Victivallis sp. Marseille-Q1083: one gene and its partner. The protein of the gene in region 2 interacts with the protein of the main gene of each other region in a pairwise test. Links are inferred from orthologs where the notes say so. Each region holds a gene or a part of one and is shown on either strand. Other genes may lie near its edges.

Region 1 (15,994 bases), 600 kb from region 2 along the record:
CCGCCGCCAATTACGTCAAATCCGGCAAGCCGGGCTGTAAAGTGCCGGGCGTCCACCTGGAAGGCCCGTTCATCAACGCCAAATGTCTCGGCGCCCAGAATCCGGATTTCGTCCGCAAGCCGGACATCGAGGAGGTCAAGCGCCTCAACGCGATCTTTCCGGTGCTGAAAGTCTCCTATGCGATCGAATCCGAAGGCGGACCGCAATTCGCCGCCGACCTCACCGCCGCCGGCATCACGCCGTCCTGCGTTCACAGCGCGGCGACGTTCGCCCAATTCATGGAAGGCAACCAGCGCGGCTTGCGCAACCTGAGCCACTTCTGCAACCAGATGACGCCGCTGCATCACCGCGACATCGGCCTGGTCGGCGCCGGCTTCATGTGCGAAGACGTCTTTATCGAATTCATCTGCGACAAACTGCACATCTGTCCGGACATGATCCGTTTCGTCTTCAGCTTCAAGAGCGTCGATAAGATCCAGTTGATTTCCGATGCGATGCGTGCCGCCGGCATGCCGAACGGCGAATACACGCTCGGCGGCCTGCCGGTCATCGTCAGCGACGGTGCCGCCCGTTTGAAATCCAACGGTGCGCTGGCCGGCAGCACGCTGCTGATCTGCAACGCACTGCGCAACGTCTATGAGGAAACCGGCCTGGAACTCAAGGAGCTGATCAAAACCACTTCTTACAACCAGGCGCAGGCGCTCGGCCTGGAGAAACTCGGCAAACTCGAGCCGGGCTATTTCGCCGATATCCTGATCCTGGATGATGATTTCCAGCCGGAAGTTGTCATGGTCAACGGCAAAGTGATCGATATTTCCAAATAACCTGTCGATTCTGTCTCTAAAGAAACGGGAAGGCGCTCTTTTCTTCCAAAGGGAGCCTTCCCGTTTTTTCGCCCCATCCTCCCGCCGCCTCAAATAATTTTACGTGGAAACCGTATTGTTCAGGCGAACCGGCTGTTTTCATCAGGCGCTCTCCGCTACCCCGGCAAACGAAACGCGGCAAAGCAATTTTCAGGGAAAGAAATTTGAAAAAGGCGGGAAAGTTTTTTTCAAAAAAATGGAAAGGATATCGAACAAAGCATCGCGCAGGCAGTCTAAAAGGGTATGTGAATCTTTATTTCTTTCCCTTTTTGCCTGCCTTCTTCCCTGTTCCCAACGGGGAAGAAGGTCTTTTTTTATCCCGGCATCAAACTCGGTTCAACGCCAGTAACGCCCGGCGCAACAGATTTTCACTGGTAAGTTCTTCCGCCGGCAGGCTTTCCGCCAGTTCCTGCAGCACCTGGTTGACGTGGTCGCGCTTGAAGCCGAGCTGCTCCAGCGCCATTCCGGCATCGCCTACCGCGGCGGCCGCTTCCGGCGGCAATTTGCCGGCGGCAGTGGCGCCGGAAGCGGCGGTCACCGTTCCCAGCGTCGTCACTTTATCGCGCAAATCGACGATCAACCGTTCCGCCGTCCGTTTGCCGACGCCGCTGATCCGGCTCAGGCTTTTGACGTCGCCGCTGCCGATGGCGGAGCAGAAATTACCGACCGGCATGCTGCTGAGCACACTCAGCGCCAATTTGCCGCCGATGCCGCTGACCGTGATGAGCAGTTCGAACAACGCCTTTTCCTCCGGCGTCGCAAACCCGAACAGCGTGATGGCATCCTCGCGCACCTGGGTGCAGACCAGCAGCGTCACCGCTTCTCCCGGCAGCGGCAAACGGTCGAAAGTGCTCAAGGGTATGGACAGCAGATAGCCGACCCCCTGCACATTGACGATGCAACTGGTGAAATTGCTTTCGTCGAGAATTCCATAAAGTTTGGCAATCACTTTTCGTTATTTCTCCGCTTCGATATCCATCGAAATGTCCGCCGATTTCACCGAATGGGTCAGCGCGCCGGCCGAAACGAAATCGACTCCCAGCTTGCCGATCGACGGCAACCGTTCCAGCGTAATTCCGCCGCTGGCTTCCAGTTTCGCCCGGCCGGCGGTCATCTTCACCGCTTCGGCCATCATTTCGTTGGACATGTTGTCCAGCAGAATGTAATCCGCCCCGGCCTCCAGCGCCTCCCGCACTTCGTTCAGGCTGTCCGCTTCCACCTGGACCTCAAGGTCCGGAAACATCCGCCGGGCCCGGGCTACCGACCGGCCGATGCCGCCGGCGCCTTCCAGCCCGGCCAATTCCCGGTGGTTGTCCTTGATCATCACCCGGTCGAACAGGCCGATGCGATGATTGGCGGCGCCGCCGGCCGCCACCGCATATTTTTCCAGGTTGCGGTATCCCGGCGTCGTTTTGCGGGTATCGAGGACTTGGGTTCCGCTACCGCGCAACGCATCGGCATAGCGCCTGGCGCATGTCGCCACGCCGCAAAGCCGCTGCAGGAAATTCAACGCGGTCCGCTCCGCCGTCAGCAGCGCCTGCGCCCGGCCGGCAATCCGCGCCAGCAACGTCCCTTTCGGACAAAATTCCCCCTCTTTGACCAGCGCCTCGAACCGGCAATGCCCGTCCAGCCGGCGGAACACCCGTTCCGCCACCGGCAATCCGGCGCACACCAGATCCTCCTTGGCCAACAGGACCGCTGTCGCCATCAATTCCGGCGGAATCACCGCCAGCGTCGTCGTATCGCCGCGTTCGCCGAGATCCTCGGCCAATGCCGACTCAATCAATTGGTCAACCCTTTGAAAATCAATCTCCGGCAACTTCATTTCACTCATCACCCGTTCCTTTCGGCAGAATTCCAGATTCTCGAAAAATTCTTCACGGCCGTCGCCCGGCCGGTATGCTGGTCATAACTGACGATCACGCCGTCGAGGCGGATATTTTCCTCCACCACCGGCAGCCGTCCCGGCATGCCGGTGCGAAATTTCTGCAGCACCGGCCCGACTTCACGGCCGAGCACCGACTCGACGCCGCCGACCATGCCGACATCGGTCAGATAGGCAGTGCCGCCGGGCAGTACCCGGGCGTCCGCCGTCGGCACATGGGTGTGGGTTCCGAACACCGCCGTCACTTTGCCGTCGAGGAAATAGCCCATCGCGATCTTTTCGCTGGTCGCCTCCGCATGGAAATCGACGATGATCGTCTTGACCGGCGCCGGCAATTCCCGGAGGATATTTTCCACCGTTTCAAACGGACAGTAAGCCGATTCCCGCATGAAACCCTTCCCCTGCAACACGATGACCGCCACGCTGCCGCCGAGCGGATTGCGGAAAACGCCGAAGCCGCGCCCCGGCTGCAATTTACTTAAATTGGCCGGCCGCAGCACGTTGTCGCAATGGACGATCTCCTGCTCGAACATCTTCTGATCCCAGACATGGTCGCCGGCGGTATAGACATCCGCCGCCGCGCCGAGATCCCGGAGGCAGCCGGCGGTCAGGCCGGAACCGGCCGCACTGTTTTCAGCATTGACAATGACGAACGAAACATTGAATTCCCGGCGCAACTCCGGCACCAGCATCCGCACCGCCTCCCGGCCGCCCTTGCCGACGACATCCCCGATGAACAGCAGATTCATCAGAACATCCGTTCCTGGCGGGTCTGCCTGATCTTCGGCTCCTCCAGATAGAGTCCGTACCACGGATCGCCGAGTACCGCATTGGAATAATGTTTCGGCTTGCCGTTCAAAAGACGATCCAGATTGTCGATGATCACCGGATGATCGGTCTTGGACTTGGCCGCAGTCAGCAGCTTGATCGCCTCGTCGACTTTATCCTGCTTGACCAGAATCCAGCCGTAAACCGCGTACAGCAGTGCGCAGTCATCCCCTTTGAACCGCTTGATCCGGCGCTTGAAGAAGCGGTCGATCTTTTCATCGTGCCGGTGATACTTTCTGGCCAGCGCCATCGCCACCGACTGCGGGTCCATGAAAAAGCATTTCTTCAACAGCTCGTCCACTTTGCCGAACTCCCTGAGCCGGTAGTAAAACATCATCCGCATCGTATTGGTCTGGCGGGACAGCAGCAAATTCCACTTATAAAAGCGTTCGAATTTCTTCGTCGCTTCCAACGCCTTTTCAATCGACTTATTCTGTTCTTTTTCCAGCAGTTCCTGGGCGGCTTTGGGACTGCCGACCGGACGACGCTGAAAATTCTGAATCCGCCGGTTGATCTGGTTCTGGGCTTCCGTCATGATATTCTGCAATTCGGTATTGATCAAATTGATCTTTTTCCGGATCCAGAACCCGATCGAAAGCTGTGCCGCAGCAAAGCCGACCAGAGCACAGGCCACCCCCCACCAGATATTCCAAGCCATCGTCGCGCCGTAACCGAAAAGCAACGCGACGACGACGGCAATCAGCAATGTCAACATAAGGTCTCTTCCAAAAGTTTATTTTTTCTTCTTGCGCTGTTTGGCGCGCTCTTTCTTCTGCATTTTCGCCAGCCGTTTCCGCTTCTCCGCCTCTTTCCGGTTGGCGGTCGTCACCGCGAAACCGCCGAGGCTCGGACCGGACGCCGCACTGGCCATCGACAGCTCGGTGCCGCTGCCGCCGGAGAACAACCGTCCCAGCATGCCGTTTTTGCGCAACATCTTGCGCATCTGCGTCACCTGCTTGATCAGGCCGCTGACCTGCTCCAGCGAAGTGCCGCTGCCGGCGGCAATCCGTTTCCGGCGCGAAAAATCGATCAAATCCGGATCGGAACGCTCCGCCCGGGTCATCGACAGGATGATCGCCTCCAGCCGGGAAAAATATTTCGGGTCGAATCCTTCCATCGCCGCGGTCAACTGGCGGCCGCCCGGCAGAAATTTGGCGATCGACTCGATGCCGCCCATCTTGGAAATCTGGCGCAGCTGGGCCAGAAAATCCTCAAAGTCGAACTTGTTCTTCTTCAGCTTTTCCTGGAGCTTGCGCGCCTCTTCCTCGTCGATTTCAGCCGCCGCCCGCTCCACCAGGGACACCACGTCGCCCATGCCGAGAATCCGCGAGGCCATCCGTTCGGGATGGAACGGTTCCAGGTCGTCGAGTTTTTCACCGACGCCGATGAATTTGACCGGACAATTGGTCACTTTACGGATCGACAACGCCGCGCCGCCGCGGGCGTCGCCGTCAAGTTTGGTCAGGATGAAACCGGTCAAATCCAACGCCTTGTGGAAGGTGTCGGCGACGGCGACCGCCTCCTGGCCGAGAGCGGCGTCGGCCACCAGCAGCGTTTCGTCGGCCCGGATCGCCTGGCGCACCCGCACCAGCTCCTGCACCATCGCCTCATCGATCTGCAGCCGGCCGGCGGTATCCAGAATCACCACATCGATATGGCGGAATTTCGCTTCGTTGATCGCCTTTACCGCGATGCTGGCGACATTGATGTTGCCGCGGTCGGTGAACACCGGCACCCCGATCTCCCGGCCGAGGAATTCCAACTGATCGACCGCCGCCGGCCGGTAAATGTCGCCGGCAACCAGCATCACCGTCTTCTTCTCCCTGGTCAGCAGTTTGGCCAGCTTGGCCGCCGTCGTCGTCTTGCCGCTGCCGTGCAGACCGACCAGCATGATCACGCTCGGCTGGGCCGCCAGATTCAGCCCGGCGCTCTCGGTGCCCAGCAGTTCGACCAGCCGGTCGTTGACAATCTTGATGACCTGCTGGCCCGGCGTAACGCTCCGGATGACCTCCTGGCCGACGCAATCGCTTCGAACCGCGTCGATGAACGACTTGGCGACCTCGAGATTGACATCGGCCTCAAGCAGCGCCAGCCGGATTTCGCGCATCGCCTCGGCGATATTCTCTTCGGTCAATTTCGCCTGGCCGCGCAAATGCCGGAACACATCGTGCAGTTTATCGCTTAACGCATCAAACATCTTCGTTTATTACCTTAGATTGCTGTGATTAAAAATATGATATACAACCGCGTAATATACGTTTCAATATCATCCGGGTCAAATCGGCCGCGGCAATTACTGGCGCAAATCTTCGATCGCCTGATAGAAGGCGGCGAAACGGTTGACCGCCTCCGCTTCGGACGTATCGACGCCCCGGTCGGCCGCCTGTTTCTGCAATTCCAGCGCCAGCGGCACATTGCCGATCCGGTACTGGTACAACGCCTGGCTGGTCAGAATGCGCGTCGCCGTCAAAGCGTCAATATCGGACCGGTCCAGCAACGGCTTCAGCGCTTCGATGCAAAGCCTGGCCGCGCTGATCGCGTCGCTGTTGAAATCGCCGCCGTTCAGCAAAGTCCAGGCGATCGAATTGATTTCCCCGCTGCGATCCGGAAAATTCAGCAGGAAGGACCGCACCACCGGCACCAGATCGCCGGAGAACTGCCGGTAACGCAGCGCCATATCCAACTGCATGAAATAAAGCTTGCGCTCCTTCGGAAATTCATTCCGCCGCGCCGTCAAAAACTCCCAGCCCGCCTCGACCTGCCCATTGCTCTCATAACTGAACAGCCGTGCCCGCAGCGCCTGGCCGTTGCCGGGCGCCTCCTTCAAAATGCGGTCGGTCAGATTTTCGATTTCGCCGAGCCGGCCGGTCCGCAAAGCCGGGTCCAATTCCAACAGCAGCGGCGCAATCTTCTTCTGGGTGTCCCGGCTGTAGGTCTGATCGAAAATGCTTTCGAGCACATCGGGCAGCTCTTCGACTTCACCGTCCCAGAGAATTTCATCGCAGTTGTCGACGATGAAAACCTTCGGCAGAATCGGCCGCGGCCCGAGATATTTGACGGTTCCCTCTCCGTCCCGGTCGACGCCGACACTGAAATTGACGTTGGGAAACGCTTTCAGGAACGGCTCGACTTTTTCCGCCGGCTCCGGCGAAACCGCGCCGATCAGCAACCCCTGGTCGCGGTACCGCTTCTGCATCTCCATCAAAGTCGGCATCATCTGCTGGGACAGCGGCGTATAGGTCCCGAAAAAGACGATGACCCGCAGATCCTTTTCCAGCGGCTGCTTCTTGTCTGCCCGGTTGAGCAGCAGCGGCACGCTGCGTCCCTCCAGCCAGTCGACCGAAAGCGTCTCCGCCGCGTCGCCGGTCTGCAACGCCCCAAGCGGCGACAAGGCCAGCGACAATCCGAATACCATCGACGTCCATACCGATTTTCCCAACATCATCCACCTCCGGAATGCAGCCGGCCGGAGTCCTGCCCTCCGGCGGACCGACTTGATCACTTTTGTTTTACATGAACTTTTTCAACAGATCCGCCCGGCTGTGGGTACTGAAGTAAGCCGGCGGAATATCCAGGATCGTAAAGGCGCCGGTTTTGCCTTCCGCTTTCAGCCGCACCGCCGCCCGGGCATGCGCTACCAGTACGTTGGCGGTCGCTTCCGGGTTGCTTTCCCATTTGCAACGATATTCGACCGTCGCGGCATGTTCGCCGCCGGTCACGCCGGCAGCCACGACGCAGCCGTCGTGCGGAAATCCCCGATAACGCGTATCCAATTCGTCTTGAGAGACGAAGTGCACCGTCGTCCGATACGGAGCGAAATAACCGGGCATCGACTTGATCGCCGCTTCCACCGCCGCCGGATCCGCGCCGGCGTCGAGCACGACAAAGCACTCCCTGGTATGCATGTCGCCGGGTTCGAATTCCGGATTTTCACCGGCCCGCACCCGGTCGACGGCGCTTTCGACCGCATGGGTATATTGCCGGGCGTCCCTGACGCCCGGAATGGTCCGCAGCGCATCGGAGTGGCCCATACTCAAACCGCCCTTCCCGGTCAAGCCGTAGAAACCGTAGGCGCGGGAACCGGGGATGAACGCATTGGCCAACACCCGTTCCAGCGAAAAGATGCCCGGATCCCAGCCGGTGGAGATCACCGCCACCTGGCCGGCCGCCCGGCCGGCCGCGTCCATCCGCTCGAAGTATTGCGGAATGCAACTGTGATTGTCGAAACTGTCGACCGTCGAAACACAGTTGACCAGCGTGGGCCCCTGCTCCGGCAAATCATTCTTCGAACCGCCGCACAGAATGGCGATATCCGGCCGGAACGCCTGCTGCCATTCGCCGACCGCCTCCACCGGCAGCACCGGCAGCTCGACCGCCCGGCGCACCCGTTCCGGCGAACGGGAAACGATGCCGGCCAGTTCCATATCTTCATTGGCTGCCAGCGCCTTGATCACGCCGCGGCCGACGTTGCCGTAACCGACAACCATCACTCTGATTTTTTTCATCACGATTGCTCCTTGATTTCATTATTATCCGGATAAAATACCACGGAAAAGCGGTAATTGCAACAATAATTTTCCGGCCGACAATCCGGAGGCAATCTTAATTTTACGAAAAAATTCAGGACCGGGAAACGGGCAGGGGAAAGTTTTCAGCAAAATTTTCAAAAAAAAAGAAAACAGCCCGAAGTGTTTACAAACACTCCGGGCTGCCCGCTTTTAAATATGGTGGAGGTGGCGGGAGTCGAACCCGCGTGTTGACAATGTCTAAGATCAACTTCTACATGCTTAGATCGCCTTTGGATTCTTATCGTCCGTCCACCTTGCCGGCAATCAGGCGGGCTTTCGGACTAACCTCTCTATTGTCTTATCGGCTGCCGAAAGATGAAACAGCCGACCAGGGCGTTAGATGACGCACTTATCCCTTAACACCCGTCAGGGGAAGTACGAGGCCGTCAATTAAGCGGCCAGAGCAAACTCTTGATCGTTCGCAATTATTCGTTCGATTGATGATTTACGAGGCCAACAATCATCCTCGGCATGCAATCAACCCCGAACCCTGCCAGTCGAATCCGGAACACCCCCAGATTGTTTTCGAACCGCATTGTCCATTCTTTAGTATAGCCGGTCTTTCCGGAAATACAAATTCTTTCCATTTTTCTTTTTTCTTCAATCTTCGACCGGTTTTTCCGTCGAAAAGTTCATTTTTTTCCTGGAAGATGCTTGATATTTTCCGGTCGAAGGCTATATTAGATATTCTTGAATTATGAACAAACTTGACAAAAGACAAAAGTGAAGTTAACATAAGGAATTGCAATCATGGCGCATAAAAAAGGTCAATCCAGCAGCCGAAACGGCCGCGACAGCAACCCGAAGTACCTCGGCGTGAAAGCCTACGGCGGTGAATATGTATCGGCCGGCAGCATCATCGTCCGGCAGCGCGGCACGAAATTCCGGCCCGGCAAAAATGTCGGCTGCGGACGCGATTTCACGCTCTTCGCGCTGTGCGACGGTACGGTTGAGTTCAAGAAAACCACGCGTCAGGTCAACATCGTTCCGATGGCCTGAAACGAGCGGTTTCCGCTCGAATTTCGTGTCGGATTGAGCCCGGGTTTTGTGCCTTGGGCTCTTTTTTTTGAATCTGATCGGTTGCGGAACCCAAACGGCAGAGGAGTAAGATATGTTTGTGGATCGTGCTAAAATTACAGTAAAAGGCGGCAACGGCGGCAATGGCTGCTGCAGCTTCCGGCGCGAAAAATTCATCCCGAAAGGCGGCCCGGACGGCGGCGACGGCGGCGACGGCGGCAACGTCATCTTAAGAGCTTCTACCGACGAACAAAGTCTGGTCGATCTTGTTTACAACCGTCATTATGCCGCCGCCAACGGTCCCCACGGCAAGGGCAAAGATCTGCATGGCCGCAAAGCGCCGGATATTATACTCGACGTGCCGGTCGGCACCGTGGTGACCGATCAGGAAACCGGCGAACTGCTTGCCGACCTCGATACCTCCGGCCTGCAGTTCGTCGTCGCCCGGGGCGGCAAAGGCGGACGCGGCAACGCCCGTTTCGCCACCAGCACCAACCGGGCGCCGCGCCAATGCGAAGAGGGCAAGCCCGGCGAAGAACGCCGGCTGGAACTGGAACTGAAAACCATCGCCGACGTCGGCCTGGTCGGCTATCCCAACGCCGGCAAATCCACGCTGCTGCGGGCGGTTTCCCAGGCGCGTCCCAAAGTCGCCCCCTACCCGTTCACGACACTGCATCCGGTGGTCGGCGTCGTTGAACTGCCGGCTTACGGGCGATTGACCATCGCCGATATTCCGGGCTTGATTGACGGCGCTCACGCCAATGTCGGGCTCGGCCATGCCTTCCTGAAACACATCGAACGGACCCATGTGCTGGCTTACGTACTGGACATGGCCGGCGTTGACGGGCGGTCGCCCTATGAAGATTACCGTCATTTGCAGAGCGAACTGGAACTTTATATGAGAGGTCTGTCCAAACGGCCGGCCGTCATCGTCGCCAACAAGATGGATTTGCCGGAAAGCCGGGAAAATCTCGCGGCGCTGCGCGAAGCCCTCGGCAGTGAAATGACGCCGATTATCCCGGTCAGCGCCGCCGACGGCGAACTCGGCGAACTGATTCCCATCCTCAGCAAGCTGGTGAAGGACAGCAGCATTTCTCCTTATATGATTTTCTGAAAGCGTTCCGACCATGAACCTGCAAATTGATCCCATGCAGGCCGGACATCTGCCCGGCGTTCTACGCGTACAGGCGATCGCCTATCGGGATATCGTACCGGAGTCCGACCGGGTCATGATCCGCAAATGGGAACTGGCTCCGGACTGTTGCTTCGTCTGTCTGGCCGACGGTGAAGTGCACGGTTACGTGCTGGCACATCCGTGGCACGCCGACCGGGTGCCGGAACTGCATGGGTATCTGGAACAACTGCCCGAAGCGGCAGAATCGTTCTACCTGCATGACCTGGCGCTACATCCGGCTTTGCGCGGCAAACGGCTGGCATCGGCACTGTTCGACGCCGCCAGACAAGCGGCGCTCCGGCGACGCTTCCGGCGTTCCCACCTGATCGCCGTTCAACATTCCGTGCCGTTCTGGCAAAAACAAGGCTACCGGGTCTGGCCGGTCCAGCAACTCCGGACGCCGGAAAAGCTGGCCTCTTACGGAACGGAGGCGACGTTGATGGGCCAGGAATGGGCTTGACGACGGACCGCCAGGCCTTTCTTGCAACTTCGATATTTCTGGTGTATATTGATATCCGAAAAAACAGGACGGCGGCTTCTCTTCCAACGCCCCATCCGATCCAACTGCGAAAGGGAATTTTGCCATGAGCAAAAAAATTCTGATGCTGGCCGGTGATTATGTCGAAGATTACGAAATGATGGTTCCGTTCCAGGCGCTCCAGATCGTCGGTTTCCAGGTCGATGCGGTTTGTCCCGACCGCAAAGCCGGCGAATATGTCCGAACCGCCATCCACGATTTCGAAGGAGATCAGACTTATTCGGAAAAACGCGGCCACAATTTCGTGTTGAATGCCAATTTCGAGGCGGTACAGGCCGAAGATTACGATGCGCTGGTCATTCCCGGCGGCCGGGCGCCGGAATATCTGCGGCTGCACAATGGCGTCATCGCGCTGGTGAAGGCTTTCGCCGCCGCCGACAAGCCGATCGCGGCAATCTGCCACGGACCGCAACTGCTGACTTCCGCCGATGTCGTTCGCGGCCGGAAACTTTCCGCTTATCCCGCCGTCAAACCGGAAGTGATCGCCGCCGGCGGTGAATATATCGAAGTCGGGCTGCCGGACGCCGTCACCGACGGCAATCTGGTCACCGGTCCGGCCTGGACGGCGCATGTCGAATGGCTGCGGCAGTTTATTGCCGTCGTCAACGCGACGCATTGATGCCCGCTGCCCGACAGCTTTTTGCGGCAATTGCCGCGCCGGCCGGAACCGATTCGGCTCAAAGGGCGGATTTCTTGTGGAACCACCTCCGGGAGCCGGGAATTCGGCTGGAGCTATCCGGCAATCTCGCCGATTTGTCCGTTTCGTTGGCGGAACGGCTTCAAATGCTGGCAGCGTCCGTTCGCTGGAGCTGGATTCAAACCGATACCGGCAATTTCCTGCTCCGGCGTACCGATGCCGGATGGAGCGCGCTGCCGCTGCAGCCGGAGCGGCAACTGGTCCGCCAGGCTTTGCAAAACGCCCGGCGCGGCAACTGGCCGGCCCCGGCCGGCTGGACCAGAACCGCCGTCAGCCGGCTGGAAGCATATCGCCGCCAACATCGGCTTTCGCCGGAATCGCTGATCGAACAATACTTCGAATTGCTGGCCGGCAACGACAACCCGCTGGCGGTTCCGCTGGCCGGTTATCCGCTGACTGCGGCGGAAAATACCGCAACCTTGTCATGGCTGGCGTTGACGCCGCAACTGGCCGGCGACTGGCTGCAGCATTATTTAAGCGGCAGTGAAGAACGGAAACGTTCCGAGCGGCAACTGAGCGGCAGCTTCTTCACGCCGCCGTCCCTGATCCGGCCGGTTCTGGAGGCGGCGCTGGCCGCCTTCCCCGACGGCAAGCGTATTCTCGACCCGGCAGTCGGCGCCGGCGCCTTTCTGATCGAAGCAGTCCGGCAACGGCCGCAGGCCCAACTGCAATGCCTTGGCGTCGATATCAATCCGCTGGCCCTGGCCATCACCCGGCGCCGGCTGGCGCTCTTTCGGCAGACCACCCAGGCGAATTTCCACTTCGAACTGTACCGGCAGGATTATCTGGATACCAATTTCCGGCAACTCGACTGGATCGTCGGCAATCCGCCGTTCGTTCAAATCCGGGATATTCCAACAGAGCGGCGCCGGGAACTGGCCGGACGCTTCCGGCTGGCCACCGGGCGCTTCAACCTGTTCAGTTTGTTCCTGGAACAGGCGGCCGCCCAACTGGCCGATTCCGGCGTCGCCGCTTTTGTCATTCCGGACCGGCTGCTGCTCAACACCCAATATCAAACCTTACGGGAGCACCTGCTGCGGCGCTGGCAACTGACCCGTCTGCAACGGCTGCCGCCGCGCAGCTTCCGTCAGGCGGCGGTCGACAGTGTCGTCCTCGCCTATCGCCCCAGACCGTGTCCCGGCAGTCGGACCGTCGAGGTCGGCAACCGGCAATTCCTGCCGCTGGACGAACTGTACCACCGGCAAACCGGTCAATTCGTCTTATCCGCCGATTCCGCCGTCAGCCGGCTGCTGGCCAAAATCGTCGCCCGTTCCACGCCACTCGGCCAGTTGGCCGACAGCCGCGACGGCATCATCCAGAGCAAAGTCGGCGACAAACTGTTCGGCCGCCAGCTTCCCGACGGCGCCAAACCGTTGCTGTTCGGACGGCAAATTTCGGCTTATCAAATCCATTATGAAGGCGACCAAATCGACTATCGGCCGGAAACAATGCGGCAACTGGAACAACAGCGCGGCGGCAACGGCCTGCGGCTGCGCCAGCCGGCCGTATTCGAGCGTCCGAAGCTGCTGACCCGCCAGACCGCCGACCGGATCATCGCCGCCTACGATGCCGAGGGGCGCTATTATTACAGCAATACCCTGCACGGTTCCGCTCCGGTTGCCGCCGACCCGTGGTATCTGCTGGCGGCGTTGAACAGTATGGTGGTCAACTTCTATTACCGGGCGACCAGCGACGAACGCGGCCGGAACTTCGCCCAGATCAAGCTGACGCTGCTGCGCCGGCTGCCGATTCCCGAGCTTTCTTCGGAATTGCAGCAAACCGTCGGACGGCTTGCCCGGGCGCAAACCGGACATTACTCCGCCGAACGCCAGCTGCAGATCGACCAATTATTCTGCCGGAGCCTGAAACTGACGACTTCGGAAATCACTCTGATGCGGCGTTTCCTGTAGGTTTTTCTCACCCGGAGCCATCAAAATACCGGACGTCTGTGGTTGACGCCCGGCATTTTGAGCCGGCCGGCTATTTCCACATGCTCAGGTCGACGGTTTCAAGCAGCCGGCCGACAGCCGCCTTGTCCTTCCCGAAGCCGACTTCCGGCGCCTGAAATTCATAGAGATACACTTCGCCTTCCCCGCAGAAATCATACCAGGCACGGTCGAGAAACACATAGACGCGATAATACCAATTTTCGTCGCCGATCATTTTGTGAGCGGTGATCTCCACCGCCGGAATTCCTTCGCCGATGACAATCTCCCTGACTTCATCGATCCGATAAAAATTGGCTTCTTCCAACGCCCGTTTGACGGTCTCCTGCCAGAATTTCAGCGAACCGCCCTTCAAATTGTTGCGACGCTGCAGTTGTACGGCTTTCCGATCCGGCGAAATCGCCAGCAACTGCCTGCCGTCGGAATACGTGACGATGAAATCCTCCGGCAAAGCCACGTCGTACGGGAACCGCTGGACCGCGTTGAACCGGTTGGCATTCGACAGGATTTCACCGCCCAATTCGGCCACCCACGGCACTGGCATACGCCGTTCCAGCCGCTGCGTCACCGGAATTACTTCATTGAAGCCAATCCGGATCGTCGCATAGTTCACCTGGTTGCGCAACAAATTCAGCCGTCCTTTCAACAGTTCCAGTTCGCCGGAAACCCGATTCAACTCCTTTTCCACCATCAGCATGTCTTCGACTTTGACCGCTTTGTCGGCAATCGCCAGCAACCGTTCCCGCAGCTTTTCGAGGTTGCCGATCCGCGTCTCCACATCGAACATCTCGCCGGTGACATCTTCCACCTGCTCCTGCCGGCTCTGCAAAGTCCCCAGCTTACTCAATAGCTCGTTCGCCTCAGTCAATGCATCGGCCGGAATCCGCAGAATGACATTGTAGTCGCCGATGCTCTGCACATAACCATTGCAGTCTTTGGCGATCGCTTCCGCCTCCTTGATCGCTTGTTTCACATCGCTGACGCTGTAAACCAGAAAAATACTGGTGATCCGCTGCCGTGCCATGGGCTGCGACTCCTCCCCGCCGTTGCCGCCGCCAGCATAGGCCGGAGCCGTTTCGACCTGCGGCGCTTCCGCCGGCGCCGTCGCCATCGCCATCATATCCGCCGCGACCGCCGCCCCTTCCCCCCAGGTCTCGCCGCATGCGGGAAGTATAGCAGCGCCGTCAACCCCATTAATCCTAGACGACGCGCCGCGGCCGCTGCTCATCTGATCGGCTTCTTCCACCATGAATCCCTGATCCACCGCAGTACAGCCGGTCATCGCCAACAGCGCACATGCTCCCAGCAACAACGTCTTTTTCACCATGATACCCTCCCAATCATTTGCAACCGTTTCAACCATCCGGCAAGTGACACATTGATATTTATAGTGCCGAGGGACCGGTTTTGCCAATCATTTTCTGCAATTATTGCTTCAAAATTAAGGCGACAACAAAAAATCACAATAAATTCCCGGCCGGGGGGGTTGACTTTATCGTCAAAATTTGCTAATATTCTATTATAATTTCAAAACAATATAAACAGTTATAATTTACAACAAAAAAAATGATTTTACTGAAAAATAACCCGCTCCCGCTCTACCGGCAGCTGCAGGACACGTTGGAAGAATTGATCCGCTCCGGCGCGCTGGCACCGGACGGCCTGCTGCCGTCGGAACGGGAATTGTGCCGCCGCTACGGCGTCAGCCATATGACCGTGCGGCTGGCGCTGGCTGAACTGGAACGGCGCCAACTGGTCGTCCGGGTGCCGGGCAAAGGGACTTTCGCCGCCGGCCGGCGGACAATGCCAGACGATCAGTCGCCCCGCCAGCGGCAAACGCTGGCTTTGATCATGGAATACACTTCAGCCAGCGAGTTCAGCATGCGGCTGGTGGCCGGACTCAAGGAGGCGCTGCAGCCGCGGGAAGCCGATCTGCTGCTTTTTTCGGCCAAAGAGGAGCGTTATTTCGAACTGGCCCGGGCGGGTGGCTTGGCCGGCGCGATTATCGCCGACCCGCATTTTCACGACCTGCGGCTGCGGCAGTTGAAAAAATTGGCTCTGCCGCTGGTGGTGCTGGGCCAGCCGAATCAGCGCAACATTGCTTCGGTCGACTCGGACAATGTCGAAGTCGGCGCGGCCCTGGCCCGCCATCTCTATGAACGCGGCTTTCGCCGTATCGGTTTTTTCGGCTACGGCCGGGACTTCACCGTTACCCGGGACCGGCTGGCCGGTTACAAAGGCGTGCTGCACGCCGCCGGACTGCCGTGTCCGCGCAACCGGATTCTCTTCGGTGAATATTCCGAGCACAGCGGGCGGACGGGAGCACGTCAACTGCTGGCGGCCGGCGCCGATGCGGTGGTCTGCGGCGATGACTTTCTGGCGGTCTGCGTTACCGATCAACTGCTGCGCGACAGGGTCGAAGCAGGTCGTGATTTCGGCATCTGCGGCTGCAATAACTCTCAAATGGCCCGGCTGCAC
Region 2 (15,830 bases):
GCCGGCGACGGATTCCCGCGACGGCGAGCAGATTTTTCTGGAAGCCTGGGAATTGATCGGCCGGCGCGACGGACTGGAAAAAGAGCTGGAAAATGGCCGGCGGCAGGGCGTGCAGTTGTTCCCGTGGGGTGATTTCTCGCCGGAGTTGCTGGCTGGGCTGGCGGAACGAAATATTTTTGTCCGGCTTTTCGAGTGTTCGCCTCGGGAATTCGAGACATTTACGGCACCGGAAGGCGTCGTCGTCAAGGAGATCAGCCGGACCAAATCGACCGTCCATCTGGCGCTGGTCGGCGATGCGCCGTTTGAGACGGCCCTGACGCCGGCGCAACTGCCGGACAAAGTCAGCTTGAGCAGCCTGGCCAGGCGGGAAAGTGAAATCGTCGGCGAACTGACGGAAATCAATTCCCGGCTGGAGACGCTGGGCGCCGAATTGCCGAAGCTGCGGTGTTGGCAGCAGCAGTTGACCGAACAGGCGCAGTTGTTCAAAGCGCGCGACGGAATGACCGCTTTCGACGAGATCATCATGTTGCGCGGCTTCGTCCCGGCGCCGGAGGTGCCGAACCTGCAACAGGCCGCTTTGAAAGAGGGCTGGGCGCTGTTGATCGAGGATCCGGCGGCGGATGAACAGGTGCCGACGCTGATCAAACTGCCGAAGGCGTTGAAGCTGGTGCAGCCGTTGTTCCAGTTCCTCGGCATTTCGCCGGGTTACCGGGAAGTGGACGCCAGCGCCGCGGTGCTGGTATTCTTCACGATCTACTTCGGCATCATCGTCGGCGACGCCGGTTACGGGCTGATCTTTCTGACCGCGACGCTGGCGGCGTTCTTCAAACTGCGGCACAACCCGAAGGCCAAACAGCCGTTGCGGCTCGGTTTCACCTGCAGCATTGCGACGATTGTCTGGGGGTGTCTCAGCGGCAACTTTTTCGGTACAGCGCTGATTCCGGGCATCAAATGGCTGACGGATGAAGCGGTGAAAAATGCCAATATGCAGGTATTTTGCTTCCTGCTGGCGGTCATTCAGATGTCGCTCGGCCATATCTGGCAGGCGCTGGTCTGCGGCAAATGGCGGAAGGTGATCGGCAATCTCGGCTGGATGCTGGTGCTGTGGGGCAACTGCATTCTGGCGATCCGGATGGTCGCCTATCCCGGCGATTTTCCGCATTTCATGTACTACTGTTATGGGGCGGGCGCGGCCATGGTGCTGTTCGGCGCGGTCAACTGGCGCGATATCGGCGAGGTGTTCAACATCCCGTTTTCGTTCATCAACAGTTTCGTCGACGTGCTCAGCTATATCCGGTTGTTCGCCGTCGGCATGGCCGGATATTACATCGCCTGGAGTTTCAATCTGATGGGGACTCAGGTCGGCAACCTGTTTCCGGGTGCGCTGGCGTTCGGCATCCTGATCATGCTGTTCGGGCATCTGCTGAATTTGTCGCTCTGCCTGATGAGCGTGCTGGTCCACGGCGTCCGGCTCAATACGCTGGAATTCGCCAACCACATCGGGCTGAGCTGGTCCGGATTTGAATTCAATCCATTGAAAAAAATAACCAATACTACTACTGAAGGAGAAGACAATCATGGAAATGAGTGAAGCATTGATGCAGGCGTTGTGCAATGGCGGCCGTTTCGCGGCGGTCGGCTTGGCGGCGATTGGTTCGGCGCTGGGAACCGGCACTGCCGGTCAGGCGGCGGTCGGGGCGATGAAAAAATGTTATGCCCAGAACAAGCCGGCTTCCTTTCTGTTGGTGGCCCTGGCCGGTTTCCCGTTGTCGCAGACGCTGTATGGCCTGGTGATGATGCTGCTGTTAACCAAGGATGCCGCCAGTTGGCCGCAGGCGCTGCTGATCGGTATTCTCGGCGGCGCCGGCATGGGTGTTTCGGCCTGGTACCAGGGGAAAGCGGCGGCGGCGGCCTGTGATTCGCTGGGTGAGACCGGCAAAGGATTTGCCAACTACGTCATCATCCTCGGTATCATCGAAACGGTGGCGATCTTTACGCTGGTGTTCGCGCTGCTGGTTTAAGGCCGCGTCGGATTCCCGATCCTGTTTCCCTCTGACGGTTTGACCGCCAGGGGGATTTTTTATGTTATCCCCTGTTGTTGCAACTTTCCTTTTCCGAGAATGGGTGTTGCCGCTCGTCGGAGGGCAAGGCAAAAGTTGCAGAAGACACGTCAGATGTGCTACGGTAAAGAGGTTGGATTCGGCAGCCAGCCGATGAAAATCGCAGAGTTTTTCGATCTTTGAGAGATCGTATAAAAGATGGAGAGATGCTTCCGCTACCGTGCTTTGCCTTTAGACCGTACAGCTTATCCAGGCACCAAAAACGAATAAGCAAAATGGGTCATGGCAAGCCACTCTGCTAATGTACAACAGAAACAGGAGGATGCAAGCATAGCAGGAACGAAAGCAGGTATTTGGGCTGGATTCGATGTCGGCAAGGTAAGTTTTTCTGCTGTGCTGGATATACTTACGAAAAACGAGAGAGCAAAGATTGCCACGCTTCCGTACCGTGATTTCAAACGCACACTGGAAGATGTCGAGCAATTCTTTCAGTGGGCAAAGAAAACCATTCTCGGTCACGATTTTCGAATCGTAATGGAAACCACCGGCTGTTATTCGCAGCATTTGACCGACTGGATCAATCAACTTCATCCGGAAGTCGGCGTTACGATTGAAAACGCCAGAAATATTCATACATTTATCCAAAGTTTGAATCTGCTGCACAATACCGACAAGCTTGATGCACGAGCCATAGCCCGATTCGGTACGGAACGCCGGCCCAAACCTACGAATCGTCCCTCGAAAACGATTTTGACCATCTGCGAACTTTCCCGCGAAAGAACCGCCCTGCTCAAAGCTCGGGTCGACTTGCAGAATCGCCGCGATACGCTGACTTCTCCGATCGTTCGCAAAATCAATGCTCAAACGTTGGCGACTCTGACCATTCAGATTGAAAAAATCGACAAGGCAATCAAAGCCTGCGTAGTTCAAGATGAAGAGTTGCTTGCCGAAGTCCATATCATGACGACCATGCCGGGCGTGAGTTTTATTTCCGCGTACAAGCATACTCGCTGAAATCGGCTCGCTGAAACAGTATTCGGCGAAGGAACTTTCCTCCTTATCCGGCTTGGCGCCTCGAATTGTGGAATCCGGCTCAAGCGTTCATTCCTCATTATTTGAGCCGATGATCTCAGGACTACTTCGGCAGATCCTCTACTTGGATTCGGTTCCCGGAGTTTCCAAATTCCGGTTCTTCAGGAATTTCGTCAGCACTTGATCGCCAAAGGCAAGAAAAAAATGACCGCCCGGTGTGCTTGCATGCGGAAAATGCTTTTAATGCTCCGTTTCATGGTTGTCCATAAAACACTCTTCGATGAAGATTTTTTGAAAAATTCATCGAAGGGTGCTTGACTTTAGATACACTATCTTTTATGCTAGTTTGGCTGATTGGCAAAAGAAGGATACCGCTGTTGTTACAATCCATTAAGGATAATTATGTCAATTTATATTCTTTAATTTCATATTATTACGAGAGAGTTATGAAAAATTATTTAAAGTTGGTAGTTGTCTTTTTGTATGGATATTGTAGCTTATTACTGCTTCATGCAACAGAGCAGAATGCTTTAGACTTCTGGCAGAAAAAATTGATTGATCGAGTCGATGAACAAGAGAAATACAGTATAATTGCGGATTCAAAAGAAAAAGAAAGATGTTATTATGAGTTGTTTGAAAAAATAGAAGTAGACCTGAGAAAGTATCAACCATCAGAAGGTGTTATATTATATACCAAATATTTTCAACATCTAAGCTGCTATGAAGGAATTGTCAATAAGCTTGAAGATTATATGAAGAAATTGCGTAATAAGCAGAATAAAGATGTTGTCGATTATGTCATATTGATTTATTGTTTGCAAGGTCTAGATGATGAAGCTAATCTTCCTGAGCATGCAGATGAAATTTTGACATATTATGAGTACATTGTTTCCTCTGATTCAAATTGGAAAGATTGGGCTTTTTTATATAGATTATTATATTATAAAAATTTGTTAAAAATTGATCAACATATTATTGTAAAAGGAATAGCGGAAGAAATTATTTTTACGCCCAATGCTGCTGTTTTGGAATATGAATATAATATAACGAGAGTATTTGATAGCTTTTTGAAAGATTACAAAGATAGTTATATAAAATATGATGTGGTTGCCTTGCGTTTTTCAAAAAACTTTCATGCATTATTTCATCATATTCAATTAATACAAAATAATTTGTTGTTTTTTTATAATTTGAATATCGATCAAGATGATCTTGATCTGGTCAAGCAAAAATTGGCATTGAATTTTGATTATTGGAATGAAGTGAGAAAAAAATATTCTAGCAATATGGAAAAAATATATTTATATGGGGCTTTGTATGATGCATTATCAAATGGAGGAGGAAAGCAAATTAAAGAAATCGTGGATAAATTAAAAGATTTCATCGATTAGTTCCTGTATTAGTTCAGAGGAATATAAAAACATGACAAAGATGTTATTTGCGATTTTATTTTTAGCATTTTTAATTGGAAATCTTGCAAAATGTGAAGAAATATTTAATTTAAATCACTGGGAAAATGAATTGATAAAAAATGTTAATAAACAATTTGATATCAATTGTGTTATTGATGAAAAAAAGAGAGAAGAATTTTATAGTAAATTATTTATACAGGTACGAAATGAGATTGGAAACTCAGAACCTTCAAGTGGAATTTTTCTTTATACTGTTTATTTTAAATACTTATGTCGCTGTCCAGAAATATACAATAAATTGCAAAATGAGAGAAAAAAAATTGAATTGCTTCCCAATAAAAATATTTTATTGATCTGTTATTTAGAGGGCGAGGATGAGTTATTAGGTGAGAAAAATAATAGCCAGGAAATTCTAGCTCTGTATGATGCGATTATTACATCTGGATCAAGATGGAAAGATTGGGCGGAATTTAGTCGATTGGTATATCTGAAAACCATTTTAACATCCTCCAAAGATATAAATTCAATTTTTATTGAACGCAAAGATGGTGGGTTTGCCTTTGTTCCGGAACAAGACAAAATTGAAGAATATGAATATAATATTACATTAAATTTATCTCACGAATTGATATCAAAGAAAAGTTATATGAATTATGAGATAATTACTTTTCAATTTATAGAAGCTCAAAGAGTGATCGCTTGTCATATTAAATCTTTACAAGCTGATATAGAGGATTTAGCTGATTTTGGTATTACTCAGGATGAGATTGTTTTACTAAATAATTCTTTGCTGATGGCTCCAGAATATCAGGATTTTTTGTCTGAAGGTCCTCGCTGGTTAAAAAAAATGTATTGGTATATGAATATATACCGGGCTTTTCAAGAGGATAAATGTATTGAATTAATACAGAGTATTACCAAAACTTTGGATTCGCAAAATATTATGGAATTACCTTTAGATTCGTTGAATTAGGACGGCGAAAACTAAATTAATTAAGTCATTGGAAAAGTTGTCAATATTGAGGTCAGATATTAAATGATTTTTCATTGTCGACTATTTATATTATGCGACTGGGAGTTCCTGCTATTACTTTTGAAGGATGAGTGTTTGTCATTACAGTTTTATGTTGGCAAAATGTCAAATTTTAGTGATGCAATTTTTCAAACTTCGGAACATTTTTCCACGTATTTTGGGGAAAGAAGAAATGTAGCCGATGATAATCAAACTTTATATATCTTATTATGATGTGGATGACGGCAATTATACGGCTTTTCTGTAGACGGGGCACACCGTACTATGATCCCAGTTACAGACATGACGGAGGTTTGAGTTATGGGAGTCTAGCTGGGTTGGCTGCCGCTGTCGTTGAAAAATATTATTATGATAGAAAATTTGTATTCACAGGGGCGGGGTTTGTTGAGGAGCCCCTTCCGCGAGGTACAATTCCTGGGCCATCTCCGAACCCTGTGACTGTGGCCCCATATGTCGGTCCTTATATAGAATTTCCGAATACAAACAATGGAGAACTGCAATTATGAAAAATAAAAAAATATTGCAAATATTAGCAATGGTGAATATACTGATGGTTGTATATCCTAGCTGGGGCGGAGATCGTGAGAGTATGGTTTGGGAAGATCTGATAAAGTGTCCTAGTTTGATTTTCTTAAAAGAAAATGTTGCTTTTGTATCCTTTTCTAATCTAATTGACTTTAGAGAAGCAACTCAATCATCCATTGATAAATATGTGGAATTTTCCAATCAATTGGTTGATGAGCTTAATGATTGGAATATAGATACGAGCAAGGGACGGCGAGAGCTTATAGAACAATATGAAAAACGTTGGCCCAGGAAAGCTGAGCATGGGAGTATGCAAAATTGGGAAGGCAAGGGTTGGGGAAAGAGTTTTCCCCAGTGGCTTTTAGAATTTCCAATTAGTTCCCTTTCTGTTATGTCATTGGATAACAAGACAAAAGAGGTTACGAAATACTTCTATGGCTTGACCGCCGGCCTCGAAACGTTTTTTCCTTTGGTATCACGTCAACCCACCGAAGAAGATCTGAATGTTGTAAGTAATCTTTATTTGTTTTCTCCTCAAGTGATTGCTTGTCCGGTTTCTGCGGATCAAGCAGTTGACTATGAGGATTATCTTTGGGTGATTGTCGCAGGAGACACCACGGTCAGTTATTACCGCGACTTAACGCCGGAAGGCTACAAAGCTCCGTTTCGGGTGGGCGGCAATCCTTTCTGGTTGAGTTGTCCGGATGAGGAGCCGCTTCGTTCTTCGTGTGGATTGGCGGCCAATGGACTGATTTATATCACCGATCCGACCGGCCGGTTGGGGTTCTTCGATGTCAAGGAGAAGGCTTATTCGCCGGATTTTTACGATATCGGCCGTCCTGTCCTGGCGCCGGCGGACAATCGGAACAACAGTGTCTTCATCAAAAAAACAACGGAATGGGTGGAATGTATTCCGCAGTTCGATCAGCCTTGGGATGCTTGGCCGGAAGGGCGTCATTTGCCGGGAAGTGTTACTCATATTTTGTATGCGAGCGACGATTTGCTGTTGACTTTTTCGGATGAAAGCAGTAAACTGGGTTGGTATGATCGGATTCAAGAGCGAAGTGGCGATGCAATTCAAATTCCGGATTATTTGTCCTTGTATCAAGCGGCTTATTCGGTGGCGGACCAGAGAGTTTATTTCTTGTTGGCGGATAAGCGGACGGTGGAGGGAGTTTATTACAACGGCATGGATGTGGGGAACTGTCAGTTCGACGTTTATCAACTATTGCCGGATGCGCCGCCGGACGAGAAATTCATGAAGTTCGATGAAACTATCATGATCCGCGATGCCAGGAAATTTGCTCCGCCCAATGCCCAAAATTGATTGCAAATAAAAAAGGTTGAAGGTATGAAAAGTTGGAAAATTATGGTGATGATTTTTATTACAGGCTGTTGTGGCTGGTATGCCTCCGCTTCTGACTGGGTGACCTATGGTTATTTGATAGACCGTGCAGGACTAATCAAAACAGAAACAATCAGTGCGGCTAGGGAAGATATTCCGGAAAGCGTCTGGGAATCGCTGCCGTATACACCGGAGCAGAGCGAATCAGAGTTTTCTTTGAAGAGCGTTATAAAATTGGAGACAATGAGTGCAAAAAGAATTTTTTCAAATATTGCTTATAATCAGCTTGGCGGCTGGGATTTGGCGATGGATTTATTGCCTTTGCAGGGAGAAGAAAAAAATGCCCAACGGGAAATATTCATGCCGGATCTTTCCATAATCAATGGAAGGCGAGTTATTGCGATGTGGGGGATCAAGCCCGGACGCTGGGAATGGGCACATGGCGATCCATGGCGAAGAAGTTATTTTACTTGTTGGCGGGATACTTTCTGGCTGGTTGATGAGAAATGCAATCTTTATGAGTTGCGGCAATTGCCAAAAACAGAATATTTTGGTGATCGGCAGGTCTATTTCCCGTATGCCATTCCGGATGATCCATTGTTCTGGTTGCCTGGCGCAAATTTGGGAGATATGAGGACCGGTAGTGAGATATTACTAAATCGTGAGAGGTCTGCAACTCCGGAATTTATTTGTGGAGATGCCGGTTTGTTTGGCGACCAACTGTTCATTGTGACAGAACATGGTTATTGTGTCCGCCGTAATCTGGAAGACGAGAGTTGGTCCGAGCCAGTTCGGTGGTTTGAAGGAGAAAATCGCTGTGCGCGAAAACCGGTCTTCCTGTTTGAGGTTGGCGGCGGGTTGTATTGTTATAAAGATGAAGACGGCAAACGATTTGTTCCATATGAGGTTTCCGGGGATTGGACGAAGCTGACCCCGTGCAGTGATTTGCCGGTGTTGCCTGCTTTAGCGTTGCTGACGCAAAAAAATGAGAGGATGATTTACTATTTGGAAACAGAGCAGAGTACGCAGGTCAAGCGTCTGACGTTCGGCAGTCATGAGATCGCCGATTTCGCTGATTTGGATGGCGAAGAGGTGATTGCGCTCCAACAGATTCAGCGTGATGGGCATCCGGAAGTTCATTTTCTGGTACAAACCACCAGCAAATTGGATAATCATAATAATCCGGTTATGAAATTCCATCCGGTAGTAGTGAGGGATGATTTGAAGAAGTCCGAATAAAAAAAGTAAGCCGATGCTTCTGGATAAGTTTGGGATAATTTTTTTCCGGCAATTCCAGAAGTGTCTTTCAATCAGGCCATAGAACAAAGATTGCAGATGAAAAAGCGACAGTTCAAGCATAAAATCTTCATGACAGCCTTTGGGTTGTTGTGTATCGTGACCATGCGTTGTCTTGCCGTTGAGGCAGAGGGGGAGTTATCACAGGAGGAGATGATGGCCCTCTTGCAGAAGTTACATGACAGATTGAGTCCTGAGCAGAAAAAAATGCGTGAATACCAAAATAATAGATTATGGGCCATAAGTGGAGATTCGTCCGAAGAAATTTCAGGTCAATATTGGTTTCAACGAAAATATTTTGATTTGAAATATGAAATTGACAAGCTGAATGTTGTATCGGCGCAGGTGGAGCATTTATTCGATTTACAACGGCAAACCTCGATTTTATTTACGGAAGACGCGGCGTTGCGGGCGTTTGCTGCAAAATTTGGTGTTGGAGAGGAATGTAATTTATCGTTTTTGCCTGCAGGTATATCGGTTGAATACATTGGGGAGAAAATGACGGGGACAGTCTATACGGCACCTGCTGGTAATGGTACGTCTAGTATATTGGCCAACGCAACCTATAGAGGTAAGACATATAATTTGGGTGTGGTAAAAGAATTTTCATATGTATCTCCTATATTATTTTTGCATCGTAGTGACTTGCATAAAATACATAGTCAAAATAATGCTTCTTGTGGATTTTTGGCAGATGTTTATTTGCAGCCGACTGATGTGTATTTTTATGAGGTGTGGATGAAAGAAGGAATTGTTGCTCCTGTGGTAACAGGATATTTCAACCAATCTCCATATGATACTTATAATCATGCTGATGGACTATGGATTAAAGCTAAAGACCATAGTCTGCAACTGGGGACCAGGATTGGCGTCGATAAAATTCAAGGAGGAAATTTCTTTTCTCCGTGGAGTAATGGAACATTTATTTGGAATATTCCCTTATGGTATAAAATTGGTGATAGTGCTTCGGCTACAGTTTATTCGATGGGAACTATTGAGCATGAAGTAACGATAAATGATATTGGTACTGTTACTATTGAAAAAGGAGGGATTCAAGAATCTGCTGGAATCTTTGATGAGACGGATTATCCATTTCCTTATAACAACAACAATCACTAGGAAAATTATGAAGGTAATTAAAATTTTTACTCTCTTAAGTTGTGCTTTAATATTAACTATAGATACGGCAATTAACATACGTGCAATATTTGCTTGATGGTGTATATTATCATCATGGAAACTCAAGATGCCCGAAAACTCGATAAGGTCGCTCTTGAAGAGCGGCGCAAGCAGGCCGTGAGATTGTATCAAAGCGGCAAATGTAATAATTGTACAGAAATCGGAAAAATCGTCGGAGCGCACCGCAATACGGTGGGCAAGTGGATAAGCAGGTGGAAAAAAAGCGGCTTGCCTGCTTTGAAAGTAAAGAAATGCGGTCGTCCATTCGGCTTTGGACGCCGTCTACTTCCGCATGAGGAGACCAAGATACGGAAAGATTTGGTCGATCATTGTCCGGATCAGTTAAGATTGCCATTTGCGCTCTGGACTCGTCAGGCGGTACGGTTGCACATCAAGATTTCCTTTGGAATCGAAATACCAGTCCGAACCATGGGGGAGTACTTGAAACGCTGGGGATTTACGCCGCAAAAACCAGTTAAGAAAGCTTATCAGCGCAATGAGGCGCACGTTCAAAAATGGCTGATTGAGGAGTATCCCCGAATCAAAAAGCTGGCAAAATCAGAAGACGCGGATGTCTTTTGGGGGGATGAAACAGGAATTCGCAATGACGAGGCCAAGGGCCGCAGTTATGCGCCGAAAGGCAACACCCCGGTGCAAGCAGTCAATCCGGTACGCGAAAAAGTTAATATGATCAGCGCGATTACCAACCAGGGGAAAACTCATTTCATGTTTTTCAGCGAAACGATGACGGCTCAACTCCTGATCCAATTCATGGAACGTCTGATTCGTCAAAATGATCGGAAAGTGTATTTGATTCTGGATAACCTGCGGGTTCACCACTGCAAAACGTTGACTGGTTTTCTGCAGGAAAATGCGGCTTTCATCAAGTTATTTTTCTTGCCAAGCTACAGTCCCGACCTGAACCCGGATGAATATCTCAACCGCGACTTAAAATCAAATCTGAGCAACAAGCCCTTGGGGCGCGCCAAAGGAAAAATAACCGAACATGCCAAGCAACATATGGAAATGATAGCTGAACAACCGGAACGAATCAAGAAATTATTCCATTCCAAGACTGTTTTGTATGCAAGTTAGTTAGTTGCCGGTACAATAATCGCAGAATAAGGAAAGTTGCATCGGATTTTGTCCTTTCTCTTGTTGTTAAATTGTTTTCCGTTAGATAGATGCAATATAGCACCAAAAGGAGGACTTTTAAAGAAAATCAGTTGTATAAACTGTTAAAAATAAATAAGATAAATGGATTCGAAGAATCCACCAAAAAGCTTTACGGAAAGGAGGTTTTGGACAAGCTGGGCATTGAACACATCTGTGAAAAGGCGATTCATTTATTGCCCGACTTGATCGCTAAATAGTCCTTTCCTGCTTAAGGAAGGTTTGTCAAATTCATGATGTGTGTTTACAATGTCCGAAAAATAGCCTGAACGTAACACCTTTGGCTAACTGAATGCACAAATTTTTGAGGGTGGGGGCTGTTAATTTGACAAACGTGCGTTTACTTTTTCAAGTGACCAAGATTTTCGGTGCGGCGAATTGCGGGGGGGGCAGCTATTTCCGCCGGACCCGGCGGAAAAAATTCTGCAGCAGCAGCCGGGCGTCTCCGGCGAGCACCTCCGGCGTCACCTGGACTTTCCAGAGCATGCCGGCAAAACCGGTGACGTTCAATGCCGAACCGCAGGCGCCGGAGCGGGGATCGGCGACGCCGTAGATGACCCGGCGCAGCCGGGCGTTGACCAGAGCGCCGGCGCACATCGCGCAGGGCTCCTTGGTGACATAAAGGTCGACATCCTCCAGCCGCCAGTCGCCGCGGGCGGCCATCGCCTGGGAGAGCGCCAGCATTTCGGCATGGGCGGTGGCGTCCTTGAGCATTTCCACCTGATTGGCGGCGCGGGCGATGATCATATTGTCGCAGACCGCCACCGCGCCGATTGGCACTTCGCCGTTTTCGGCGGCGAGTTCCGCCTGCTGCAGCGCTTTGCGCATGAAATATTCGTCGTCGAAAAGCAGCACGGTTACTGGAGTTTCAAATCGTATTTCATGATGTACGTATGGCTTCGGGTGAAGACAAAACGAACCGAATGGTTGCCGTACTGATAGTAGAAGATATAATCCTGGGTGTCATTCAGCGAAACTTCGCTGCGGATGACATCGCGGGGATCGAAAATCTTTTCCAGCGTCGAAACGTTGCGGATATAGCTGAAATCGACTCCGTCGGCCAGGGCTTTGGCCGCTTCATATTTCTCCTTGGAGTTGCGGGGCAGCGAACGATCCTGCAGCACGGCGATTTCCGCGGCGAACTTCGTCAGAACATCGATGTCCTCCACCGGAATCTTTTGCGGCGCAATTACCGACGGACACCCGGCGGCGAATATCGCCAGCATCGTCATGGCAAATGCCATCCGGAAGAAGTTTCCTGTCGTTTTCATCATTTGCGGTCCACTCCTATATTGCTACAATGGTTTGGTCAAAAGTTCGGCCAGCGCCGGATTGATCGCCAGTTGCCCGTGGCAGAGCGCCAGCGCCAGCGCATCGGTGGAGTCCAGTGGAATCTGCTCCGGTTCGATCTGCAATTCCGCCGCCATCATCAGTGCCACCTGCTCTTTGCTGGCGCTGCCGCTGCCGACCGCCGCTTTTTTGGCCCGCCGCGGCGAATAGGCGTAAACCGGGATTTCCCGTTCCGCCAGGACTGCCAGAATCGCACCGCGGGCCATGCCGAGGATGATTGCCGTCCCGGCATTGCGGCCGACGAACGGCTCTTCGATCGAAGCGGCGTCCGGCTGAAAGGCCGCCGTCAGTTCACGGATGCCGCCGGCCAGCCGCCGGAGGCATTCCGTATGCGGCAGGCCGGGCCGGTTGGCGATCACTCCGCAGTCGATGACGCGGAAACGGCTGCTGTCGCCGAATTCGACGACGCCGTAACCGGTGGTCCGGATGGCCGGGTCTATGCCGAGAATGATCACGGCGCCGGCTTACTCTTCTTCGAGCTGGTCGGCGATTTCGTCGGCAATCTCGAAGTTGGCGGTTACCATCTGGACGTCGTCGAGCTCTTCGAGCCGGTCGACCAGCTTCAGGATCTGCTGGGCGGTGTGAATATCTTTGATTTCGACGGTGGTGTCGGCTTTGCGGGTGATTTCCGCTTCATCGGTGGCGACCTTGGCGTCGGCGAGCGCCTGAGCGATCGCTTCGAAGGCCTCGGGGGCCGCCCAGATTTCCGCCACGCCGTCTTCGACGTCGATATCGTCGGCACCGGCGTCCAGCACGATATCCATCAATTTATCCTCGTCGGCGTTGTCGCCGGAAATGACGAAATGGCTCAGCCGCTTGAACATCCAGCCGACGGCGCCGGCCGCCGCCAGATTGCCGTTGCTGCGATCCAGCGTTGTGCGCACTTCGCTGATCGAACGGTTGCGGTTGTCGGTCAGGCATTCGATCAGCAGCGCCACGCCGCCGGGCGCATAGCCTTCATAGAGAATTTCTTCGAAAGTGACGTCGCCGAGTTCGCCGAGTCCTTTTTTGATCGCGCGGTCGATGTTGGTATTCGGCATGTTGGCGGCACGGGCCGCCGTCAGGGCCGAGCGCAGCCGGGGGTTGGCGTTGGCATCGCCGCCGCCCATTTTGGCCGCGACCATAATTTCCTTGGCGAGGCGGGAAAAGATTTTACCCCGTTTCTTGTCGGTGGCGTCTTTCTTATGTTTAATGTTCGCCCATTTACTGTGTCCGGACATGACAAACCTCTTTTTTGTTTATTTTTTTTACGTATATTCCATTAAATTACAGCCACATGCCGTTTTCTGCAAGTATGGAACAATAATTTTTGTTTCCGCTCTTGCAACTTCCGGGCGATGCGTCTATTTTTCTGATACGAGAGCTTGGAATGAGCAGTAATCAGACAGGAGGTGAAAATATGCCGCTGGATACTTTGAAAAAACTGGAAGAATCGGTGACCGCCCTGGCCGATGTGCCGGGCGAAAAAAAGGCGCAGTTGTTGACGCTGCTGGCCGAATTGCGCCGGGAGGCGGTCGAACAGGACGGACGGATGCCGGAGACCTCGGATGAATTGCGTTCGACGGTCCGGGAATTCGAGGTGACCCATCCGGAACTGGTGGCGTTGACCAACCGGGTGTGCATGATGCTGGCCAATATCGGCATTTGAAACGGGCAAACCTGCTTGAAATTTGACGTATTCGGTTCTACATTTTCCGTGGAAAACAAAATGTCAAAGGAAACATCAGGAAACAACGGTTTAAAACCCCGGAGGAAAACATCATGAGCGAAAGCAACATTTCGGAATTGCTCCCCCAGTTGAAAGCACATATGGCCAAAGCCGAAGAGGCGATGCGGCACGATTTTGCCGCAGTCCGGACCGGCAAGGCCTCTCCGGCGCTGGTCGAAGGCATTCTGGTCGATTATTACGGCGCGCCGACCCGGCTGCGCGATCTGGCCAATATCAGCGCACCGGAAGCGCGGCTGCTGACAATCCAGCCGTACGATATTTCGGCGGTGCATGCCATTGAAAAAGCCATCATCGCCTCCAACCTGGGCATCATGCCGAACAGTGACGGCAAAATTCTGCGGCTGCCGATTCCGGAATTGAGCGAAGAGCGCCGCATCGCTCTGGTCAAACAGGTCAAACAGCGGGCCGAAGAGGGCAAAGTGGCGATCCGCAATCTGCGCCGCGACGCCAACGACAGCGCCAAGAAAGCCCAGAAGGGCGGTGAATTGACCGAAGATGAACTCAAAAAACTACTCGACGACATCCAGAAGCTGACCGACCGCAGCATTGAAGATATCGACAAGTCGGTCGCTTCGAAGGAAAAGGAATTGATGAGCATTTGATTGCCCGGAAATTCATTCGTTCCTTGAGCGGTAAAAATCATGAAGAAAATCAAGCTCCGGACTCCGACGGCCGGGGCTTTGCTTTTTCGAAACTGAAAACGATGTCGTTCCGCCCCGCCGGATCGTCTCCGGTATGGCTCGGGGCGAACTGTACTATCGGGCGGCTCTGTTGTCCGGTGAGGTGAATTTCCGGTTTGTCGCGCTGTACGCCGCCGGCAATCTGTTGAAATTGATCGATCCGGAGGCCGCCGATATCTATTACCGGCAAATCTGCGATCTGCGTCCCTGTCCGCCGACGGGGCAGGCCGACGGACATCACTGGTTCCTGAAGGACTCCGGGGCGCTGGCGCAAATTTTTCAACGTCGCGAATATCCGTCCGCCGCTGCGGTGACGGCAATTGCCGAAGCGGTCGAAGAGGAATTGAAAACCGCCGGGCCGGAGCCGGCGGCGGCGCGATAAAATGCGGCGATTCACCGTTGGAAAGGTTGCTTTTATTTCCCGGCTGCGGTATTGTTATGGATTGGACACGAACTGATAGCTCCGGAGAAAAATGTCATCGATTGCCAACGATATTCTGATGGTGGTTCTGGCCGGCCTGGCTGGCGGACTGCTCGCCCGCGTTTTCCGGCAGCCGCTGATTCTCGGCTATATCCTGGCCGGCGTGCTGGTCGGACCGTACACCACCGGCTTCAACGTCGATGTCGCCAACATTGAAAAATTGGCCGATATCGGGGCGGCGCTGCTGTTGTTTTCGCTTGGGCTGGAGTTTCCGCTGCGCAGTTTGAAGCCGATCAGAAACATCGCTTTTACCGGGACGTTGATTCAGGTTGGATTGACCTTCCTGTACGGCGCCGTCCTCGCCAGATTGTTCGGATTTGCCTGGATGCCGGCTTTCTGGTTTGCGACCGCCATCATCTCCAGCAGTACGGCGGTCATTCTGAAAACCCTGAACAACCAGGGGCACGCCGAATCGCTGTCCGGCCGGATCATGCTCGGCATGTCCATCGTTCAGGATTTGTCGGTCATTCCGGTGATGATTCTTCTGAGCAACATCAGCCAGGTGCATGAATTCAGCGCCAACCTGCTGCTGGCG

What was found.
Region 1: the proteins of ruvC (region 2) and ruvA interact in binary tests that used the Escherichia coli proteins (3 or more experiments, as listed by UniProt). The link is inferred for Victivallis sp. Marseille-Q1083 from one-to-one orthologs.

Annotation. Positions count from the first base shown.
Region 1 is NZ_CAHJXL010000001.1:2,500,134-2,516,127, reverse strand. Bases 1-2,873 are described here. They hold ruvA (Holliday junction branch migration protein RuvA), read right to left. Parts: upstream 1,813-2,873; coding sequence 1,189-1,812; downstream 1-1,188. Other genes in these bases: HWX74_RS10310 (TIGR00282 family metallophosphoesterase), read right to left, coding at 2,697-2,873; nadC (carboxylating nicotinate-nucleotide diphosphorylase), read right to left, coding at 1,819-2,697; HWX74_RS20495 (hypothetical protein), read right to left, coding at 841-966; nagA (N-acetylglucosamine-6-phosphate deacetylase), read left to right, coding at 1-824. Outside these bases: more of HWX74_RS10310, read right to left, coding at 2,874-3,497; HWX74_RS10305 (hypothetical protein), read right to left, coding at 3,497-4,291; ffh (signal recognition particle protein), read right to left, coding at 4,310-5,773; HWX74_RS10295 (redoxin domain-containing protein), read right to left, coding at 5,870-7,021; HWX74_RS10290 (diaminopimelate dehydrogenase), read right to left, coding at 7,086-8,081; rpmA (50S ribosomal protein L27), read left to right, coding at 8,895-9,143; GTPase ObgE, read left to right, coding at 9,256-10,275; HWX74_RS10270 (GNAT family N-acetyltransferase), read left to right, coding at 10,289-10,795; HWX74_RS10265 (DJ-1/PfpI family protein), read left to right, coding at 10,920-11,492; HWX74_RS10260 (TaqI-like C-terminal specificity domain-containing protein), read left to right, coding at 11,450-13,480; HWX74_RS10255 (DUF4349 domain-containing protein), read right to left, coding at 13,551-14,843; HWX74_RS10250 (substrate-binding domain-containing protein), read left to right, coding at 15,083-15,994. UniProt on the Escherichia coli protein: The RuvA-RuvB-RuvC complex processes Holliday junction (HJ) DNA during genetic recombination and DNA repair.
Region 2 is NZ_CAHJXL010000001.1:1,899,530-1,915,359, forward strand. What follows is about bases 11,106-13,814. They hold ruvC (crossover junction endodeoxyribonuclease RuvC), read right to left. Parts: upstream 12,861-13,814; coding sequence 12,351-12,860; downstream 11,106-12,350. Other genes in these bases: tadA (tRNA adenosine(34) deaminase TadA), read right to left, coding at 11,449-11,910; HWX74_RS07710 (hypothetical protein), read right to left, coding at 11,913-12,329; HWX74_RS07720 (YebC/PmpR family DNA-binding transcriptional regulator), read right to left, coding at 12,870-13,625; HWX74_RS07725 (DUF4404 family protein), read left to right, coding at 13,775-13,814. Outside these bases: HWX74_RS07655 (V-type ATP synthase subunit I), read left to right, coding at 1-1,591; HWX74_RS07660 (V-type ATP synthase subunit K), read left to right, coding at 1,584-2,021; HWX74_RS07665 (transposase), read left to right, coding at 2,343-3,074; HWX74_RS20650 (hypothetical protein), read left to right, coding at 3,085-3,276; HWX74_RS07675 (hypothetical protein), read left to right, coding at 3,539-4,483; HWX74_RS07680 (hypothetical protein), read left to right, coding at 4,515-5,477; HWX74_RS07685 (hypothetical protein), read left to right, coding at 6,040-7,389; HWX74_RS07690 (hypothetical protein), read left to right, coding at 7,414-8,646; HWX74_RS07695 (hypothetical protein), read left to right, coding at 8,743-9,822; HWX74_RS07700 (IS630 family transposase), read left to right, coding at 9,937-10,977; more of HWX74_RS07725, read left to right, coding at 13,815-14,053; frr (ribosome recycling factor), read left to right, coding at 14,167-14,736; HWX74_RS07735 (hypothetical protein), read left to right, coding at 14,870-15,196; HWX74_RS07740 (cation:proton antiporter), read left to right, coding at 15,288-15,830.